DNA from 3 places in the Paenibacillus favisporus genome. Region 3 is predicted to be linked to each of the others. Evidence: predicted binding sites of a transcription regulator. Region 3 holds the regulator's gene; each other region holds the start of a gene.
What was found. The regulator LexA, encoded in region 3, represses DNA repair genes until DNA is damaged. The targets are predictions, from matches to a motif close to CGAACATATGTTCG.
Positions count from the first base shown of each region.

Region 1 (6,991 bases), on a different contig from region 3:
CGTCAAAATCGGAGCCGAACATGAGCATGTTACCCGCTCCCTGCTCGCACATCCGCTCAATATGGGGAAGAACATCTGCAGGAACGACCGGCCCTGGACCTTCTTTTACAAAATACGGCACAAACGTAATCCCGATGCGCCCGTCCATCGCTGCGATCGCCCGGATCTGCTCATCGTTCAAATTGCGGGGATGCGGGCACACCGTCTTTGCGTTGGAGTGGGAAGCGATAAACGGCCGTTTCGATCGTTCGGCAAGCTCCCAAAACCCGGCCTCCGATAAATGTGAGACGTCCAGCAGTAAACCGGTTTCGTTGCACAGCTCAATCAGCTGTTTCCCTTTTTCGGTAAAGCCTCCCTTGCGCTTTTCCATAACGCCGTCGGCAGCCCAGTTCGCATGATTCCACGTAATCCCAAGGAACCTCACGCCCAGATCATAGCACACTTTGACATAAAACAAGTTCCCCTCGAATCCGTCGGCGCCCTCCATGGACAGCAGCCCCCACGGCTGAAGGGCGTGGCTTTGAAGCGGGAGCTGCTCCGCCGCCTTCAACGCATGTTCCAGCGAGGCTGCATCTTCTCTCCATTTCATCCACCGGACGCCTTCCTGCGCGGGAACGACGCGGGAGGTAAACACGTCGATCTGATCCAATATATGCTCAAAGCGGGGAATCCCCCGTTCCTCGGACAAAAAGATAGCGAAGGTTTGCAGCGCCACCCCTCCTTCCTGCAGACGCTTGTAGGTCACATCCAGCTTCGGATCGTCTGCAAAGGAGATGCTCTTATCCTTCACCATTTTACTCAATACATCACAATGATAATCCACCACCGGAATTGTCATGCTTAAGCCTCTCCTTTCCACGGTACGCAAGCAAAAAAACCTGTCTATCCCATATAAACTGAATCAAAGTCCGGGTACTCGCCGAGCACCTCTAATCCGGCTTCATTCAGCTTATATCAATAAACAGGTTTCCTCAAATGATGGCATATCCTGCCATTTCCCTTATCTGGGCTCTACGATCAGCTTGATCGCCGTTCGGTCTTCCCCGTCAATAACGATATCCGTAAAGGCTGGAATACAAATCAAGTCTACTCCGCTGGGTGCTACAAATCCCCGGGCAATGGCTACCGCTTTAATCGCTTGATTGAGTGCGCCTGCTCCGATGGCTTGCAGTTCAGCCGCCCCGCGTTCACGAAGCACGCCTGCCAGAGCACCGGCAACAGAATTTGGATTGGACTTTGCTGAAACTTTTAATACTTCCATGGTAAGTACCTCCCCTGGGAATGATGATAAGCTTCCACTTACTAGATGTTATTCGGGAGTCCGGAAATAATTCCTTCTTTCCGACAATTTTTCAGCCATAAATCCGCCAATAGTCTCAGAGGAAAACTCGGTCAATCCATGATCCAATCGTCTTCGAGGATCCGAATTTTTTCCATTTTCAGCGCCTTGCCGGTTGCATCGTCCAGCTGCACAAATACGCCGTGGAAGTGCCATTTTCCGTTGTCGACCTGGAACCGGACCGGCAGCTGTGTTTTGAATTTGCGGAGAACCGCATCGCGTTCCATGCCTAAAATGCCTTCTCTAGGACCGACCATGCCGGCATCCGTGAGATAGGCCGTTCCGTTCGGTAAAATAGTATCATCATTGCTCTGCACGTGGGTATGTGTTCCTACGACGATTGAAGCACGGCCGTCCAGATGCCAGCCCATGGCGATTTTCTCGGATGTGGCTTCGGCATGAAAATCAACAAGAATATGCTTGTGCTTCTTGCGGAGCTGGTCGACAATCTCGTCGCTGGCCCGAAAAGGACAGTCAATGGCCGGCAGAAACGTACGTCCCTGCAAATTGACGATGGCCAGTTCTTTGCCGTTCGCTTTAATGATCGTATGTCCCAATCCCGGCGTCCCCGGCGGAAAATTGGCCGGTCTCACCATGCGCGGCTCGTCGTCGATAAAGTCAAAAATCTCCTTGTTATCCCACGTATGGTTGCCCAGCGTAATCCCATGGACACCCCAATCGAAAAAGTCTTTGGCAATCGACTGCGTGATCCCTCGGCCGGAAGCGGCATTTTCACCGTTCGCAATGATGATATGAGGGTTATACTTCGTTTTTAACGACGGCAGCGTCGCTTTAAGCGCCTTTCTGCCTACACTGCCTACGATATCTCCAATAAATAATACGTTAATGTTGGTCTCCCCCTTAAGATGAACAAATATGAAAAGTGGCCCCCAAAGCGGCCACTTTTCATCATTTACATTATTTCGCGTATTCAACCGCGCGAGTCTCGCGGATGACCGTCACTTTGATATGTCCCGGATAATCCAGTTCGTTCTCAATCGTCTTCGTAATATCCCGAGCCAGCCGGAATGCTTCGGCATCATCGATCTTCTCAGGCTGAACCATAACGCGGACCTCGCGTCCTGCCTGAATCGCGAACGATTTCTCGACGCCTTCGAACGATTCGGAGATTTCCTCCAGCTTCTCCAAACGCTTGATATACGTTTCGAGCGTTTCGCGGCGCGCTCCCGGTCTAGCAGCTGACAAGGCGTCGGCTGCGCCAACCAGCATCGCGATGACCGAAGTTGCCTCTACATCGCCATGATGGGATGCGATACTGTTGATAACCACCGGATGTTCCTTGTATTTCTTGGCCAGCTCCACGCCGATTTCAACATGTGAGCCTTCCACTTCATGATCCAGCGCTTTACCGATGTCGTGCAGCAAGCCTGCACGCTTGGCCAATACGATATCCTCGCCGAGCTCTCCGGCCATCAGACCGGACAGATAAGCCACTTCCATGGAATGCTTCAGCACGTTCTGACCATAACTGGTACGGAATTTGAGCCGTCCCAAAATTTTGATCAGATCCGGATGCAGACCATGCACTCCCACTTCAAATGTCGCTTGTTCGCCATACTCGCGAATCCGCTCATCAACCTCTTTACGGGATTTCTCCACCATCTCTTCAATCCGAGCGGGATGAATGCGTCCGTCTGCTACCAATTTCTCCAAAGCGGTCCGGGCAATTTCCCGGCGGATCGGATCAAACCCCGACAAAATTACAGCTTCAGGCGTATCATCAATAATGAGGTCAATACCGGTCAGAGTTTCCAGTGCACGGATGTTCCGGCCTTCACGACCGATAATCCGTCCCTTCATCTCCTCATTCGGCAGCGTCACCACAGATACGGTGGTCTCCGCCACATGATCTGCAGCGCAGCGCTGGATGGCGAGCGTTACGATTTCACGGGATTTCTTGTCAGCTTCTTCTTTCGCCTGCTGCTCAATATCTTTAATCATTTGAGCGGTTTCATGGCGAACTTCCTGCTCTACATTGCTCAAAATAATGCTTCGTGCGTCTTCCATGGTCAAACTGGAAATGCGTTCCAGCTCCGTGACCTGGCTTTTGTAAATCAAATCGATCTGCTGTTGAGTTTCTTCGATGCGTTTCTCCTTGTTGGCCACTTGCTCTTCTTTACGTTCAAGCGATTCAATTTTTTTATCCAGCGACTCTTCTTTTTGCAACAATCGTCTTTCTTGCCGTTGAATTTCATTTCGACGCTCACGAGTGTCTTTTTCAGCTTCGGTCCGGATTCTGTGTACTTCGTCTTTAGCCTCCAGTACCGTTTCCTTCTTCAGTGCTTCTGCTTCCTTACGCGCGTTTTCCACGATTTGTACAGCAGCTTCTTCAGCACTAGAAATTTTAGCCTCTGCAAGAGATTTGCGAATAAAATATCCAATCACGAACCCCAAGAACAATGCGGCAACAACGAGAACGACCCATAGCCATATAGGCATTCAGTTCACCTCCTCGTTGGTTCCTCCAAGGTATTCCTTGGGATCTTCTACAGTTGTCCATTCATTTCAATTCATCATACGTACTTCAATCATTTTTCATCTGCACAACTTCCCCATGGGAAGGTTGTACAAAACCCGTGCTACCCTAGAGGCGGGATAAGGCGGGGGTAGTTCATATGAATTGGAGAGAAATTAGAATCTTTCAATAAAAAACCTTTTTTTGGAAGGAAAAAAGAGCTTTTTACAGGAATAGATTCCTCTTCATTTTAGTATTTGTGAAAAGATATTGTCAAGAGAGGGCATTTCATATTGTGTCAACTTCTTCCTCAGTCGAATGAAAAATATTCCTCTTCATCATCGGGATAAGCGTCTTCCTTGAGCAGCTGATTGATGACCTTTCGGACCTGCTCTCCGGAGTATCCCCGCCTCATCAAATAAGCCCCCGTTTTGCGCTTGCGATCGGCGGCTTCGCCCTTCGTCTGGTTCCATTTCTTTCGGCCGGCTGCCAGGGCTGCCTCAAATTCCTGATCGGAACTGACTTCGGCCAGCGCCTCGGATATAATCGACTTATCGACGCCTTTCTGCTGAAGCTCCTGCCTGATCCAAGCCTTGCCTTTGCGGTGGTTCCTGATTCGCTGCTGCGCCCACTGTCTGGCATAGCTTTCGTCGTCCACCAGCCTTTCTTCCACCAGCCGATTCAGCGCATACTCAATCGATCCCGTTTCAATGCCTTTCTGCCGCAGTTTCATTTCAATTTCCTTGCGTGTCCGCGGCTTCCGCTCCAGCGCCTTTAAGCCTTCGACATAAGCCTGCTGCCGCTCGTCCGCTACGACGATTTCCTCCAGCTCCTGCTTCGTAAAGGCGTTCCCCTTGACCATCCGGTACTTCACGAGGACGTCTTCGTGGACGGAAAGGGTGTAGGGTCCGAACGATATCAAATAACGCCCTCTAGGCTTGGCCAGACGCTCTACCTCCGTGATCCAAAGGGTTTCATCGTCCGGGAAACCGGCCAGTCCTTCATGGATTCCCTGCTCTTCATGAATCCCTTGCCCTTCCTGATGTTCATGGCTATTTCCTTTTCGCATCTCTCTCACATCCCATCACGTGTTCAATGTCATCCTGTAACAGCTCCGCACCCTCTATATGAGAAAAGACGCCCAGTGACAGGTCATCACGGAGCGTCCTCATTATAGTCTTTATTCACAATACGACTTCAAACGACAACCCTATTCCAGCTCTAACAATTCCTGTTCTTCGCGTTCCTCAGCCGCCGCTTCCTCTGCGGTCGGCTCGCTCACCGTTGTCGTCAAATTGCTTGCCTCACGGATCTTATTCTCGATCGCTTCCGAAATAGGCTGATTTTCTTTCAGGAACTGCTTCGCATTCTCGCGGCCCTGACCCAGGCGCTCGCCTTCATAGGAGTACCAGGCACCGCTCTTATTGACGATATCCAATTCCGTACCGATATCGATAATGCTGCCTTCCTTGGAAATGCCTTCGCCGTACATGATGTCGATCTCCGCCTGCTTGAACGGAGGAGCCACCTTGTTCTTGACGACCTTGATCCGCGTCCGGTTACCCACTACATCATTGCCCATCTTGATGCTCTCAATACGGCGTACATCCAGACGAACGGAAGAATAGAACTTCAGGGCGCGGCCACCCGGAGTCGTCTCCGGATTCCCGAACATGACGCCGACTTTCTCACGAAGCTGGTTGATGAAGATCGCAATCGTCTTCGACTTCGCAATCGCACCGGACAGCTTACGCAGTGCCTGGGACATCAGACGAGCCTGCAGACCTACGTGGGAATCACCCATTTCGCCTTCGATTTCCGCTTTCGGTACGAGCGCGGCAACCGAGTCCACGACGATAATATCAACGGCGCCGCTGCGTACGAGGGCTTCCGCAATTTCCAACGCCTGCTCACCAGTGTCCGGTTGAGACAGCAGCAGCTCGTCAATGTTGACGCCAAGCTTGTTGGCATACGACGGATCAAGCGCATGCTCCGCATCGATGAAAGCAGCTTGTCCACCGACTTTCTGTACTTCAGCGATGGCATGGAGGGCCACCGTCGTCTTACCGGAAGATTCCGGTCCATATACTTCAACAACGCGGCCTCTTGGAAGTCCGCCAATACCAAGTGCTATATCTAGAGCCAGGGAGCCGCTGGGAACAACTTCCACCTGCATATGTGTCGACTCACCGAGTTTCATGATTGAACCTTTACCGAATTGTTTCTCTATTTGACGAAGCGCCATTTCAAGCGCAGCACGACGATCTGACAATAAACTCACATCCTTCACCGTTTATACTATTATGATACCTTGTTTTGGAACGTTTGCCAAGCATTTTTTCGAACATACATTCGTTTTTTTTGCCGGGCATTCTCCTCTCTTCATCATGCCGCCGTACCTTAAACCAACCGCCGCAAGGAAAGCCCGCCAAATGTTTGGGTCCCCCGAGGGCGTTTGTTCTTCTATGATAATCGGATGCTAGAGTCCGAACTGGAACAGGCTTCCACCCTCCTCCAACCATAAGAAAAAGAACCGCGGCAAACTTATTTTTGCACGGTTCTTCCGTATGGTTATATTATACCGCCTGGCGGGCGGCTGCACAACTTCAAACCTGATCCTTGGACTCCCCGGTGGCCGGATCGGTAGATACCAGTCTTTGCCACAACCGGTACAGCAGCGTTTTGACCGAGCGGACCCGGATCGTTTCGCGGTTGCCGTTCAGCTTCAGCTCAAACACTTCGGTCTTCTGTCCGCGCTGGGCGATCCCAACGTACACGAGGCCGACCGGTTTGCGTTCGGAATACCCCGGACCCGCTACGCCCGTGACGGATAAGCCGAAGTCGCTGTCCGTGATCATCCGGACGTTCTCGGCAAGCACCTCGGCCACTTCGGCACTCACCGCTCCCGGTGCGTCGTCTCCCTCCAGCAGCGCATGGGGGACATGCAGCAGCTTCTCCTTCATCTCGTTGGAGTAGCAGACGATCCCTCCCACGAACATGGTGGCGCTGCCCGGAATGGACGTGATGCTCTCCATCAGCATGCCTCCTGTGCAGCTCTCAGCGGCGCTCAGCGTAATCCCGCGGTCCGCCATCATATCAACGATGATCCGTTCGATCGGCACGTCCATGCTGGCGTACATATGGTCTGCGAGCCGGCTTTGAATTTGCCCCTGCAT
Region 1 covers NZ_JBEPLV010000003.1:153,633-160,623, reverse strand. The annotation lists gene ABID47_RS13895 (dipeptidase) at 1-838, opposite strand, end outside; gene ABID47_RS13890 (stage V sporulation protein S) at 1,001-1,261, opposite strand; gene ABID47_RS13885 (TIGR00282 family metallophosphoesterase) at 1,393-2,187, opposite strand; gene rny (ribonuclease Y) at 2,258-3,799, opposite strand; gene ABID47_RS13875 (regulatory protein RecX) at 4,126-4,884, opposite strand; gene recA (recombinase RecA) at 5,026-6,087, opposite strand; gene ABID47_RS13865 (competence/damage-inducible protein A) at 6,422-6,991, opposite strand, start outside.
Region 1: a site for LexA is predicted at 6,157-6,170, ahead of recA (recombinase RecA). Genes of this name have one in related genera too.

Region 2 (6,991 bases), 410 kb from region 3:
GTTCGTATTTTTGACCATACCCGGGTCCCATTCGGTTCCAAGATGCCATGCCATCAAGTACTTGCCGGCATTCGCCTTGTACTCCCCGCTTGCCGCACCCTGCTTCTGCGGGATCGTGACATCGCCGTATACCGCGGCCACCGCTTTCTTGATCTCCTCTTTGAACTGTTTCGTAATATCCCCCGAATAGGCGTCCTGCTGCTCGATCAGCTGTTCTTCAGGCGACCAGATCCCCTGCATAAAATACAGGGGGTCGTCCCCCTTGTCTTTGTTGTACTTGACGAGAGCCTGATAGAATACGGGCTGGTGAATCGTATAGACCCGTATGACGTTAGCGCCCATGTCGTCAATTTCTTTAAACCAGCGCAGATAATCTTCCTCGGTCGCCGGCAGCTCCCCCGGAAAATGTCCCGGCACCGTGGCGCCAAGATTAACGCCTTTAACGAATATCTCTTTCCATGTCCCGTCCTTCTCGTACTTCAGGAAACGGTCCCCCTGGGTTTTAAACGTAAATCTCGTACCGTCCGGATCTTTGTAGGCCGCAGCCGTCGGGTTCTTCAACATCAGTCCCGCCGCCCCGCCTCCGGCTATGAGAACCGCAGCCGCCGTGATCCAAATAAATAGTGTTTTACGTCTGATCATCGCCTCTTCGTTCCCACCTCGTTTTCGATTTTTGCCTCATCGGTCCGGGGCTTGGCCTTCGCCTAAATCTAATTTTTAACTATTCGGCCCCGATCTGTAAACTAGGCTAGTAGTTGGAAATTTCCCACCCCGCCGACCTAGCCCGCCACTCCCTCGTGCGGACCATAGAGCCCTGCCATCCCCTGTCAGCCGGCCCCGTTACGAATAACAAAGAAACGTAAACCAAGCCTTGAGGCGACAGGTTAACTGGACATTTATACGCCTCAAAATTGCTAAAGTTGTGGTCTATTTAACAGCTTTATCCATAAAGATTACAAAATTGATACCATAGTCCGATAAAGCGACAGCGAAAAACCGCGTCACATCAACGTTTGCCAATTTATGTCACATTACAAAAATGAGAACGTGGTCCCGGGTAGGACCTCCTGTCTTTTTTTCACCAAATCATTCCAATTACTGGTTTTCAATTACCAGACTTTTCGTTCATTTTAGTGGTCCTTTCTCCCCGTTCCCCCGCTTCTTTTTGACTAGGATCATCGGGCAGGTTTTTCAAAAATCAATCGCTATGGGGGCTTTTTTTAAAATCGTAATTTGTTGAAATTTACCATTAGGGGCCTTTTTCCCGCCGAATTGCAAAACGTATGATCCCCCGGATTTCCAAAATAGGAAACAGGCCCCATTCCGTTCTTGGGTGTTCCACTCCCATACCTACCCTGGATCCCGCCGGCTGAACCTGGTAATTTCTGCTGTACGCTTCCTATCCATCGTTATGGCCACAGCGGCCTGGATGTCCGCCGATCCTGATCTCGCCCAGGTACGACAAGGCCAAAAGCCCGTTGTCTCCCAGACAAGACAACGGGCTCCATTCGGTTATTTCTGCTTATGATCCTGCAGACGGGCGTACAATGCCGTAATCAGCCGGTCCGAGTACCGTCCGATTCTTACGCTGACCTCCGTGCGCATATAATCCCGCGTGATCGTGAAGGTATCCTCATACCCATGAAACGAATACCGGTACCAGATCATCTGGGTGTCCTTTCCCTCCTGGGTCAGATCGATGCGCTCATCGAGCATGGTTTGCTCCACCTTGGACAAATCCTTCTGGATGTCCTGCAGCAGGACCTGGGCCACCTTCGAATAAAGGTGCTTCAAGGCCTCGCTTGACGCCTCGATCGCCTGGATCCGCTTCTTCACAATCGATATCATGACCGGGAGCAGGATTCTGTCCCGCATCAGCTCCAGGTCCTCCCTGCGGGGCGGCCGGTGTTCCTCCGGCTGCTGCGAGCGCCGCTTCAGCAGTTCCTCCCGGTGCTGGGGCAGCATCATGCGGCTGGATTCCCAAATCCCGTTATTCTCAAGCTTCTTGCTCATTTATAATGCCCCCCGATTTTCATGGACCGCTCCGCTGCCTGGCCGGCGCCCGTAAGGGAAGAGGCTCTTACGATCGCCATGCTGCCGTACCGCTGCTTGATATGGTCCGTCGCCTTTTCCAGAGCCCGCAGCCGCTCCTGGTCTTCAAACAGCGTCAGCTGGTAATTCCGGTCGTCGCTGAGCTCGCTCAGCATGACCCCGGCGCGCCTAACGGGCATGCGGTCCCAGTGCTTATAAAAAATCGTTTTTACGGCTTCATACACTTTGTTCGTGTTGTTCGTGGGATCCGGCATCTTCATTTGCCGGGAAAAGCCTGTCGGCGCGTCATAAGGGCTGCACATGCAGCTGACCGTGACGACCGAGCCCATATATCCCTTCCGGCGGCAGTCGCGGCATACTTCTTCCGTCAGCTCCAGCAGAATCGTGTCGACCTCCTTAGGGATGGCGTAGTCCCGGGGCAGCGTCATCATATGCCCGACCGATTTGGGAGGCTTGTCGAACGTTTCCGGGGTCACCTTGCTGTCGTCCATGCCGTTGGCGGTGCGCCACATCACTTCGGCCTGGATATCCGACTGCTTGCCGAACCGCGCCCGGAATTTATCCTTCAGCTGGGGAAGAGGCGTTCTCGCCACATCCCCGATCGTCGTCATGCCAAGCTTGGCAAAATGGGCCGTCATGCGCGAGCCCACCCCAAACATTTTATGGACCGGCTGCGGCCAGAGCTTCTTCTCGATGTCGGCTTTGGGCAGTATAAAAATGCCCTCCTTGTTCTTCTTCGCCCAAATGTCGGTGGCGATTTTAGCCAAAATTTTGTTCGAGCTGATGCCGACCCGCACCCAGACTCCCGTCTCCTCCATCACCTTCTGCTGGATCGACTTCGCAATGCTCACGGGGTCGCCGAAGAGAGCCATGCTGCCGGTCACGTCCAGAAACTGCTCGTCGATGCTGAATATTTCGACCAGATCGGTATATTCCTCGTAAATCCGGGTAATCTGAAGCGAGACATCGATATAATGCTGCATTCTTGGACGCATAATGACGAGATCCGGGCACTTCTTGAGCGCCTCCCCCAGCCGTTCGGCGGTGGATACCCCATAACTCTTGGCGATCGGGCAGGCGGCCAGAATGATGCCCGATCTGCGCATCGGGTCTCCGGCAACGGCGAGCGGCCTGTCTTTATACTCCGGATGATCCGCCTTCTCTACGCTTGCATAAAAGCTCTGACAATCGGCCAAAAATATAATTCTCTCCTTTGATCTGCTCAAGCGCACACACCCTCCACATCCACTTTGGCATTTCGTTAAACCGGTTTGGGCCGGGCAGCTCCGAGAAGCTCCAGCTCCCTAAAGACCGCTCTTCGAAAAAACGATCCGGGCCGCTTCCCTCTCCACGAAGCATGCTCACTCGGTAAGCGAACGTATATTCGTATTATATACCAAACACATGTTCTCTATGCAAATGTATTTTTTGACAGCCTTCCCTTGCTGCTGGCAGACAGGCTGGCGTAAACCGGCATCCCGCGGTACACTGTTTACAACGATCATTCCACAAAAGGGGGAGTGCCTGATGTGCGGCCGTTATACACTGACTGTGTCGATGGAAGAATTGATGCTGCGCTATGAGCTTGAGCTTGCGCTGAACTTTCATCCCCGTTATAATATCGCTCCGGCGCAGAACGTACTGGCGGTCATTCATGATGGAAGCAGCCTTCGCGCCGGTCAGCTTAAATGGGGGCTGGTCCCGTCCTGGGCCAAGGACAGCAGCATGGGGAGCAAGATGATCAACGCCAGAAGCGAAACGCTGGCGGACAAGCCGGCCTATAAGCTGCCTTTTGCGAGGAAGCGGTGCCTGATCCCCGCCGACGGATTCTATGAATGGATGAAAACCGACAGCGGCAAAGTCCCTTACCGGATTACCCTCCGGGGCGGGGGAATCTTCAGCATGGCCGGCCTCTACGACACCTGGCTTCAGGAGGACGGCAGTAAGCTGAGCACCTGCACGGTCATCACTTCCGGGCCCAATGCACTGATGGCGCCGATTCATGACCGGATGCCCGTCATTTTGCGCCCGGAGGACGAAATGGCCTGGCTGGACCGCGGGCAGACGGACGTAAACGCCCTGCAGAAGCTGCTCGTGCCCTATCCTGCCGAGGAGATGGAAGCTTACCCGGTCTCAAGGACGGTCAATTCGGTTAAAAACGATACGCCCGATTGCATCGAACGTGTGCCGGAAGGCGCGTAACCGTATATATGCAAAAAAAGCGCCGCCTTGCGCGAACCTTTACGGTCCGGCTGGGCGGCGCTTTCTCGATTCTGCCTCCTGTTTCGTCAGAAGGCAGTCAGGTGCTCCATCATCTGCTAATCCAATTTATTCAACAATCAGGGTCCCCTTCATATCGCTGTGGCCGGCACCGCACATGACGGAGCAGTGGAACTCATGCTCACCTACTTGATCGGCGGTAAACTCTGCAGAGCTTGGCTTCTGCAGGTCCACGTTGAAATCGGGAATGGCCAGACCGTGGTTTCCATCTTTGTTCTCCAGCGTAATTTTGACTTTTTCGCCCTTTTTGACCTTGATCTCGGATGGCTCAAACTTAAAGTTTGACGCCGTCACTTTGATTTCCTTCACGCCGTCCGAGCCGCCGGAAGACGAAGACTCGTCCGACGAGCCGCTCCCGCTTCCGCCGCTGCTTCCGCAGGCGCTAAGCACAAAAACCAGCAGCAGCGTAAGTCCCATCAGCATCCATTTTTTCATGTTAAATCCCTCCATTTAAAATAAATAAGTATGTTGTTCTGTTATCCTTCCTGGCGGCGCCCCGCCTCTTGCTTCTCCTCATCCTCTTCCGTCAGTTGCCGCGCAGAGCTGCGGAATTCGTGAAACGTCGTTCCCACCGCCTTGCCGAGCTGCGGCAGCTTGGACGGCCCGAACAGCAGCAGGACGAGCAGCAGCAACAGCAGCAGCCCCGGTACTCCGATCGTCGAAAGCATGGCCGATCCCTCCTTTTCCATGAAGTCGCATGACCGTCACGCAGTAGCCCGAAAGCACTGCCTGTTCAGACAAGCATGCCTCCCTGTTTCAAATACTTCTGGATCCCTTCCGCCGCCCGGTAGGCAAGCGCGCCGACGGTATCGGTCGGATTGTAGCCGCTGTTATGCGGAAATGCCGAAGCACCTACCACAAACACGTTTTCCGCTTCCCACATCTGCAGATAACTGTTCACCGCCGACGTTTCCGGGTCCGCGCCCATAATGACCCCGCCGGTATTGTGGGTGGATTGGTAAGGAACGATATTGTAAGGATCCAGCTTGTCCTTGACCTCCACATGGGAAGGACCCATCTCCTTCATGACCTCACCGGCCTTGTCTGCCAGAAACTTCGTCAGCTCACGGTCCTGATCTTCGAAATCAAACGTAATCCGCAGCAGCGGTTTGCCGTAAATGTCCTTATAGGTCGGATCGAGATCCAAATAGTGGTGCTTCCAGGGCAAGCTTGCCCCCTGCGTCGCTACGGTCAGTACGCGGTTGGCGTACTTCAGCGTGGTCTTCTTCCATTCCTTGCCCCAGGTCGGCGTGCCCTTCGGCGCCGGATTGTTCTCGATCGGGCGCAGGCCGTTCTGGCTGATCCGGATGCCCGCCCCGTGCAGAAACTTCAAATCGGAATGGTCAAAGTTATCCCCGTTGAAGTCGTCGAACTCCATCCCGAGCGCCCCGGCACCCATGAACGTGCTGAACTCTTCATCATCGTAAAAGCCGACCGCGCGCCCGGAGTTGACCTGATACGCATAATTCCGGCCGATCGTTCCCCGGCCGGTTTTCCGGTCATAGGGCGTTCCGAGCTTGGAGCTCAGCAGCAGGCGCACGTTATTCAGCACGAAGCTGCCGAGAATGACCACGTCCGCCGGCTGGGTCACCTCTTCCCCGGTCACCGTGTTGATGTACACTACCCCGGTCGCCTTTTTGCCGTCATGGAGAATTTCGGTCACGTTCGAGAACGTGCGCACCTCCAGCTTGCCGGTGGCCATCGCCGTCGGGATCACAGTCACAACCGGATCCGCCTTGGCGCCGTACTCGCAGCCGAACCGCTCGCAAAATCCACAGTACTGGCAGGCCGCACGGGAAACGCCGTCCGGGTTTTTGTAGTTCTCGCTCAGGTTGGCCGAAGGGATCATGTACGGATGGTATCCGAGCTTTTTCGAAGCCTCCTCGAACCTTTGCAGGATCGGCGTTTTTTTCATCGGCGGAGTCGGAAACGGATGGGACCGTTTGCCAAGCATCGGGTTCGCTTCCGATTCCCCGGAAATGCCGGCCATCTGCTCGAACTTGTCGTAATACGGCTCGATTTCATCATACGTGATTCCCCAGTCCTGCAGCTGCATGCCGGCGGGAATTTTGCCTTTTCCGTACCGATCGACCGTCTGGCTGTAAATCTCAAAGTCATACGGCAGGAAGCGGTGCGTCTGCCCGTTCCAATGCGATCCGGCGCCGCCGAGCCCGTCCCCCAGCAGGAAGGAGCCATAGCTGCGCATCGGCAGCGCCCTCATCGATTCCGTATTGCGGAACGTGATCGTTTCCTTGGACAAGTCCTGCATCAGTTCAAAACGCCGCGCATACCGCAGCTCATCATGATCCATGAAATAATCTTCCGTACTCCGGCTTTTTCCGCGCTCCAGTCCGACGACCTGGACGCCCGCTTTGGTCAGCTCGGCTGCAATGATGCCGCCGACCCAGCCCATTCCAACAATAACCACTGGTACTTTAGGTAATTTGGCCACGTCTGATGTCCCCTTATATCTGTGAAATTTATTCGCTCATGTGAGCCTGCAGGCTTTTCGGCTGGATCTGGACCAGCCCTTCCTTCGTAATCTGCTGGGCGTAGCTCATCTGGTTGCCCGGAAAATTCCGCATCTTCCACCCGTTCATATTCCGGTTGCCGCCATAGAGCGGATCGGCGTATACGCCCTCGATCGTCAAATTTTTCA
Region 2 covers NZ_JBEPLV010000001.1:460,649-467,639, reverse strand. The annotation lists gene ABID47_RS02190 (hypothetical protein) at 1-642, opposite strand, end outside; gene ABID47_RS02185 (hypothetical protein) at 1,513-2,013, opposite strand; gene ABID47_RS02180 (DNA polymerase IV) at 2,010-3,278, opposite strand; gene ABID47_RS02175 (SOS response-associated peptidase) at 3,580-4,254, shown strand; gene ABID47_RS02170 (cupredoxin domain-containing protein) at 4,381-4,767, opposite strand; gene ABID47_RS02165 (twin-arginine translocase TatA/TatE family subunit) at 4,809-5,000, opposite strand; gene ABID47_RS02160 (GMC family oxidoreductase) at 5,066-6,745, opposite strand; gene ABID47_RS02155 (gluconate 2-dehydrogenase subunit 3 family protein) at 6,813-6,991, opposite strand, start outside.
Region 2: a site for LexA is predicted at 3,426-3,439, ahead of ABID47_RS02180 (DNA polymerase IV). Genes of this name have one in related genera too.

Region 3 (6,991 bases):
TACGCCCAAGAAGCTGTCAAGCTTGGGGCTAAGGACTATATGCTCAAGCCGATCGGGAAAGAGCTGCTGCTCTCCATGATATCCGGACTTGCTCAGGAGATGGATCGGGAGAACGAAATCGTGCGCGAGGCGGAGCTGCTGAAGTCTAACCTGAAGTATTTGCGCGAGGCTGTATTTCAGCGCTGGGCGAGCGGACTCGATACCGGGCGCCTTGACGTCGCGTCTATAATTGAGAGCTACCCCGCATTCCAACTGGTGATGGTTAAGATGGAGAGCGACGCGCCGGTGCATCTGGAGCATTTTATTATTGAAAATGTGCTTGGTGAGCTGATTGAAGCGCACGGCTGCGGATTTGTGACAAGCATGGACGAAACGAGCCTGATCGGTCTCGTCTCGCTGGAGGAAGAGGGAGGGATGAAACGCCTGACGGATGAGCTGCGCGCTAACTTGAAACGATGCGTCAAGGTGCCTTTCCAAATTCAGTCGACGGGACTCATCACAGATATTCACCGGGTGCCGGAGGAAGTGCGGCGGATGCGCCAGGAATCGGCATCGCTGGAGTACGAATACAACAACCCGGGCGGTAACCGCGCGATCGAGGTTGCGGTGCAGTACATCAAAGCGCACTATCATACGGATCTGTCCTTGGAAAAGGTAGCTTCGGTCGTGTTCCTGAATCCGGTCTACTTCAGCCAGCTGTTTAAGCAGAAGACGGGAAGCGGCTTCAAGGAATACGTCACCAATCTGCGGATCGAACAAGCCAGCAAGCTGCTGCTGCAAACGCAGTTGAAGCTGGCCGACATTTCGGACAAAGTCGGATATGTGGACGTCAAGCATTTTACCCAGGTGTTTCGCAAAAAAACGGGAAAAACGCCTACGGAGTACCGTCTGGAGCAAACGGCGGATTCCCGTGAGGCGTGTCCCACCTGAATCAACCTGCCTTGATCCCAACGCCGAATAGAGCCCTTGACCTTCCTGAGTAAGGAAGAGCAAGGGCTCTATTGCTGCTTGTCCAGCATCATCTGCTAGTGAATATCGCGGAACAGCCCGACGACTTTGCCCAGAATGGTGACATGGTTCAGACGCAAAGGTTCGTAAGCCGGGTTCTCCGGTTGAAGCCGGATATGGTCTTTCTCCTTGTAAAACGTCTTCACGGTTGCTTCATCCTCATCCGTCATGGCAACGACGATGTCCCCGTTATCGGCTGTCTGTTGCTGTCTCACGATGACGTAGTCGCCGTTATGAATGCCCGCCTCGATCATACTGTCCCCAACGACGGAAAGCATAAATACTTTCTCATCTCCGACATAGTGCTGCGGCAGAGGGAAGTAATCTTCAATGTTCTCCGTTGCCGTGATCGGCACCCCGGCTGTGACCTTGCCTACTACGGGAACTCTGGCGATCGTATGCGTGAACAGATTGCTGCTCTCGGATTCTTCTTGTCCCAACAGTTCAATGGCACGAGGCTTCGTAGGGTCTCTGCGGATCAAGCCTTTCTTCTCCAGTCGGTCCAAATGGCCGTGTACGGTCGAGCTGGAAGCCAACCCTACCGCCTCACCGATCTCTCGGACGGACGGAGGATAACCCTTGGCGCGGACTTCATTTCTGATAAATTCCAATATCGCTTGCTGCCGGCTAGATATCTTTGACATTCCCCATCAACCCCATTTAGTAACGTTTGGTAAAATTATAACATAGAACTGCCGTTCGTACAAACATAAGTTCTAAATGATTTTGCTTTGATGGAGCGGGATTTTTGCGGCTTCTGAATGAAGGAAACCAGCCTCTAAAAACATAGGAACAATTGTTCGAAAAAAGTATTGAACAAAACAAATGTTCGTGTTATATTGTTCTCATAAAACAAGAACAAACGTTTGGAGGCGTAATATTTATGCTGAAACACACTACATACCAAAGTATTTATAATAACCCATCCGTTAATCCATCCATCAATGAAGCTATAGCAACTCCTTGGTTGAAGAAAGTCCAGTCCTTCGTGCCAGGCCCTGCCTTGATCAAACTGATCCTGGCGGCCCTGATTATTTTGGTCGGATGCACAGGTGTCGTTCGCGTATTCGCGGGAACCTCGGATGATGTTCGGTTAGAGAAAAATGTCATCGTTCAGCAAGGCGATACGTTGTGGGGAATCGCTTCTGCCCATAAGCCGGAAGACATGGATATCCGCGCATACATTATGGCGGTGAAGAAGTATAACGATTTAACCAGCAGCGAAATTCAAGCCGGAGAAGTATTGGCACTCCCACAATATTAATAGAAGATAAATGATCAAGAGCTTGGAAAGGTGTGAACCTTGACAAGCTCTTTTTATCATGGCAAAGTTAGGTATGACTTGAATATTGGAGGAGTAATTGTATGGATATCGACAGCGTTGTAGAGAGAATTAATGAGCTTGCGCGCAAGCAAAAGGAATCCGGTTTAACCGAAGAGGAGATCGAAGAACGGGCCAAGCTTCGTGAGAGATACCTTCAGAATGTCCGCAGAAATTTCAGACAGCAGCTGGACTCGATTGAATGGGTGGATGAAGAGAAGAAATAACACCAGCGGCTGGATTAGACTCATACATTCGATCATGGTGTAGAATGACTCAAGGTATTGTATGGCTCACTACCGATAACAGAATGCTTCTATTGTAAGTGCACCAGGTTTCCTTCGTTTGTTTTCAATTATATAGAATGTGAAACTACAGGAATAAATGCTGTAAGCAGTATTGGGCCGTTATATATTAGGAAGTAAATGCAAAACTTTCGTTCAAACTATATAGACGAAAGCATCTTGAGGAGGTTCGTGAATGGCCCGTTCATGGGAAAGACAGGTAAGAAAAAATTCAGCGCAGCTGAACAAGCAGAGAAAGAAAGAGGGAAAGCCTTCCATCTATAGCACGGGAGGTCCTTCGGCTGACATTTATAAAGGAAGAAACTATGTGCTTCCGATTACGATGGTCGCTCTGGCTGCGGTCTACTTTCTGCTCGGGATGATCGGACAGGAGGGTACGGCGGGAAATAGCAGCATGACCTGGATCATTATGGCCATGTACGTGTTCTTGGGCTTGATGATCTTTTTGCGCAGGCCTTTCCTGCGTGTGGAGAAAAACGCCGTATCGACGATCAAGTTCAACCGGGATCGGCGCCTGACTGCAGACAATATCGCCAAGATCAAGCTAGCCAAAGGCTCTGTCGTGATTGAGCCGAAGGGCAAAGGCGGCAATTGGGTGTTCACTCGCCTGATCAACCGCTACGACACCGATGCCATAGGGGAACGTCTGGAGCGTTTTGCGCAGACCCACAATATCCCTTTGGAAAAATAAACAAATATAAGAGATAGCTGATGGAGAGGATGGAAGAGGATGCCGGTACAAGCTGTTTTTTTCGATTTGGACGATACGCTGTTGTGGGATGAGCGCAGCGTGAAGGAATCCTTTGAAGCGGTATGCGAGACGGCCGCCAAGGCGAAGGGCATTGATGCCAAGGAGCTGGAGGAAGCGGTCCGCAATGAAGCAAGGACGTTATATCAATCCTATGACACGTTTGCCTTTACCCAAATGATTGGAATTAACCCGTTTGAAGGGCTCTGGGCCAACTTCAGCGCAGGCGAACAACCTGAATTTCGCAGACTTGAGGAGCTCGCTCCAGGCTACCGCAAGGAATCATGGCGGCGCGGGCTGCTGAAGCTTGGGGTTGACGATGAACAGCTGGCCGGAGAATTGGCCGAACAATTTGCCGCCGAGCGTCGTTCCCGCCCCCATGTATATGAAGAGACCTTCCAGGTGCTGGACGAATTGAAAGGAAACAAGAAGCTGCTTCTTCTGACGAACGGCTGTCCTGCGCTCCAGCAGGAGAAGATCGCCGGCGTTCCTGAGCTTGCCCCATATTTTGACGAGATCGTCATTTCCGGCACATTCGGCAAAGGCAAACCGGATCCGACCATCTTCGAACATGCGCTTTCTTTGCTTGGATTAACACCGGAACAGACACTCATGGTCGGCGACAAGCAGACAACCGATATCAAAGGCGGAAACAGCGCCGGACTGACCACGGTATGGATCAACCGCACTGGAAAAGTTAAAGATCCGTCCATTGAGCCTGATTACGAAATTAAGCATCTGTCCGAGCTGCATCGCATCATTGCCGAACGGTCTTAAGTTGGATTTATACGTTAGCCTGCCCAGAGGGGAATCCCTTCGTCCGGCAGGCTTTTATTATACCTTGTGCATATGAATGCCCCGTTTGCTGAGCAGTATCGACCGCTCTCCGGTCAATTTGTTCCATTTTGTTAACAGTTGGATTGTTTGGGTGAGGCGATAATTATGTATAATGATGAAGAATATGGACAAACAGCATACATAGATAGACGTATAGGGAGTGACTTCGCTTGAGAAAGTACGGTTTTGTTGCTCTGCTGCTGCTGGCGGTATGGAGCATAGCAGGCTGCGGCAGCGGCGGCAGTGGTCATGCGGGCATGGACATGAGCGAGAGCATGATGGATCCGGTGCAGGTGGATCTAAGCTGGACGCCGGAGCAGGCCAAGGTAGGTAACCAAGTTACCATTGAAGTGAACGTAACGCAAAAGGATAAACCAGTCGATAAGGCCGATGAGGTTATGATTGAAATCGCGAAGGAAGGCGACAGCAGCAGCCATGAAAAGGTGGCCGCTCAGAACGCCGGCGGAGGGAAGTATACGCTCGATAAAACCTTCGATCAGGCGGGCACCTACAGCATCACGTCACATGTTACGGTAGGACCACAGCATACGATGCCGACGAAAAAGCTGACCGTGACGGAATAATCATCATCATGATTCGTTTGATAACGACAAGCAACCCCCGTCCTTCCTGGCGAAGGCGGGGGTTGCTGCGTATATCGCTATATTTATGGATTAGGACTGAAAGCTTGGGTCCTGAACCGGATGGGCGACCCAGCCGTTTTCTTCGATAAAGAGGCGGACGGCGATAATTTTACGATTGTCCATCAGCGTAAAGAAGTGGTTTGTATTTTCCGGAACGGAGATGACATCACCGGCTTCGAGCTCTACATTGAAGTAGCCGATGTCGCCTGCGCCCTTGATTACGAAAATTCCTTTGCCGCCCACGATTGCCCGGATTTCGTCTTCGGTGTGGGTATGAACCTCTTCGAATTTATTCAGCAGGTCTTCAAGGTTCGGCGTAGCGTCGGACAGCGTGATGACGTCCCAGATCTTGTAGCCGCGGCGGGCCGCCAGATCACGGATCTCCTCATCGTAGGTGTCCAGGATTTGCTTTTTCTGCTCGTCGTTCAGTTGAAAATTGGTTTGAAGCTCCAGAGGCAGCTTGGAAGCATCCCATTTTTCATAAAGAACGTTTTGATTGTTGAGGAACTCACGAACATTATCGTCGCCGGTAATCCGTTCGTTCGTATTGCGAATCACGATTTCAGCCATCTCTAAACCCTCTTTTCCACTTGGATTAATTCATATTATAGCGAACCATACTTTTGTTGTCGATTATATATTATACGAAAATCAGGCGCAAAACCCTCCCTTAAGGCATTTCTTGCACTTTTCTAATAAGGGCTATTCTGATAAACTAAGATTTAACGTTTGGCAGGGGGGACATACAGTGAACAGACCTGACTTGAAGGAATTAATGAAAGAACGAATATTGATATTGGACGGTGCCATGGGTACCATGATCCAGCAGGTCGACCTTGGCCCTCAGGATTTTGGTGGAGAAGAGCTGGAAGGCTGTAATGAAATGCTGGTCATTACCCGTCCCCATGTGATCGAACAGATCCACGAGAAGTATCTTGAAGCCGGGGCGGATCTCATAGAGACGAATACGTTCGGCGCTACCTCGGTCGTATTGTCTGAATACGACATTCCCGAGAAGGCGCGGGAGATTAATCTGCTTGCTGCGGAAATTGCCCGCAGAGCGGCGGATAAATTCAGCACGCCGGACAAGCCTAGGTACGTAGTCGGCGCGATTGGCCCGACGACGAAGACGCTGTCGGTGACCGGGGGCGTAACTTTTGAAGAGCTCGTGAGCAGCTATGAGGAGCAGGCGGTTGCCCTGATCGAGGGCAAGGTCGACGCCCTCTTACTTGAAACGAGCCAGGATACACTGAATGTTAAGGCTGGCAGCATCGGAATCCGGAATGCCTTTGCAAGCACTGGGATCACGCTGCCGATCATGATTTCCGGTACGATCGAACCGATGGGGACGACCTTGGCCGGGCAGAACATTGAAGCGTTCTACATTTCGCTGGAGCACCTGAATCCGATTTCGGTCGGCCTTAACTGTGCGACAGGTCCGGAATTCATGCGCGATCACATCCGTTCGCTCGCCTCCATGGCCAAAACGGCGGTCAGCTGCTATCCGAATGCCGGCCTTCCGGATGAGAACGGGCATTACCATGAATCTCCGGAGTCGCTGGCCCGGAAGATGGAAGCCTTTGCGGAGCAGGGCTGGCTCAATATTGCCGGCGGCTGCTGCGGAACGACCCCGGATCATATCCGTGCGCTGAACGAGGTCATGAAGGGTTACCAGCCTCGTCAAATGGAAGGGAGCCATCCGCCGGCGCTGTCCGGGATTGAGCCCGTGTACATTGAGTCGGACAACCGGCCATATATGGTGGGAGAGCGGACCAACGTGCTCGGCTCCCGCAAATTCAAGCGCCTGATCGTGGAAGGGAAGTACGAAGAAGCTTCGGAGATCGCCCGGGCCCAGGTCAAAAACGGAGCGCATGTCATCGACGTGTGCGTGCAGGATCCGGACCGGGATGAAGCGGAGGATATCAAACAGTTCCTGGAGCTGGTGGTGAAAAAGGTCAAAGTGCCGCTCATGATCGACACGACCGATCCGAAGGTCATCGACCTTGCGCTCAAATATTCCCAGGGTAAAGCGATTATTAACTCCATTAACCTTGAAGACGGTGAAGAAAAGTTCGAACATGTGGCTCCTCTCATCCACAAATACGGGGCTGCTGTCGTGGTGGGGACC
Region 3 covers NZ_JBEPLV010000001.1:867,829-874,819, forward strand. The annotation lists gene ABID47_RS04170 (response regulator transcription factor) at 1-930, shown strand, start outside; gene lexA (transcriptional repressor LexA) at 1,026-1,652, opposite strand; gene ABID47_RS04180 (LysM peptidoglycan-binding domain-containing protein) at 1,892-2,272, shown strand; gene ABID47_RS04185 (DUF896 domain-containing protein) at 2,374-2,556, shown strand; gene ABID47_RS04190 (hypothetical protein) at 2,810-3,325, shown strand; gene ABID47_RS04195 (HAD family hydrolase) at 3,365-4,159, shown strand; gene ABID47_RS04200 (FixH family protein) at 4,390-4,803, shown strand; gene ABID47_RS04205 (1,2-dihydroxy-3-keto-5-methylthiopentene dioxygenase) at 4,894-5,433, opposite strand; gene metH (methionine synthase) at 5,639-6,991, shown strand, end outside.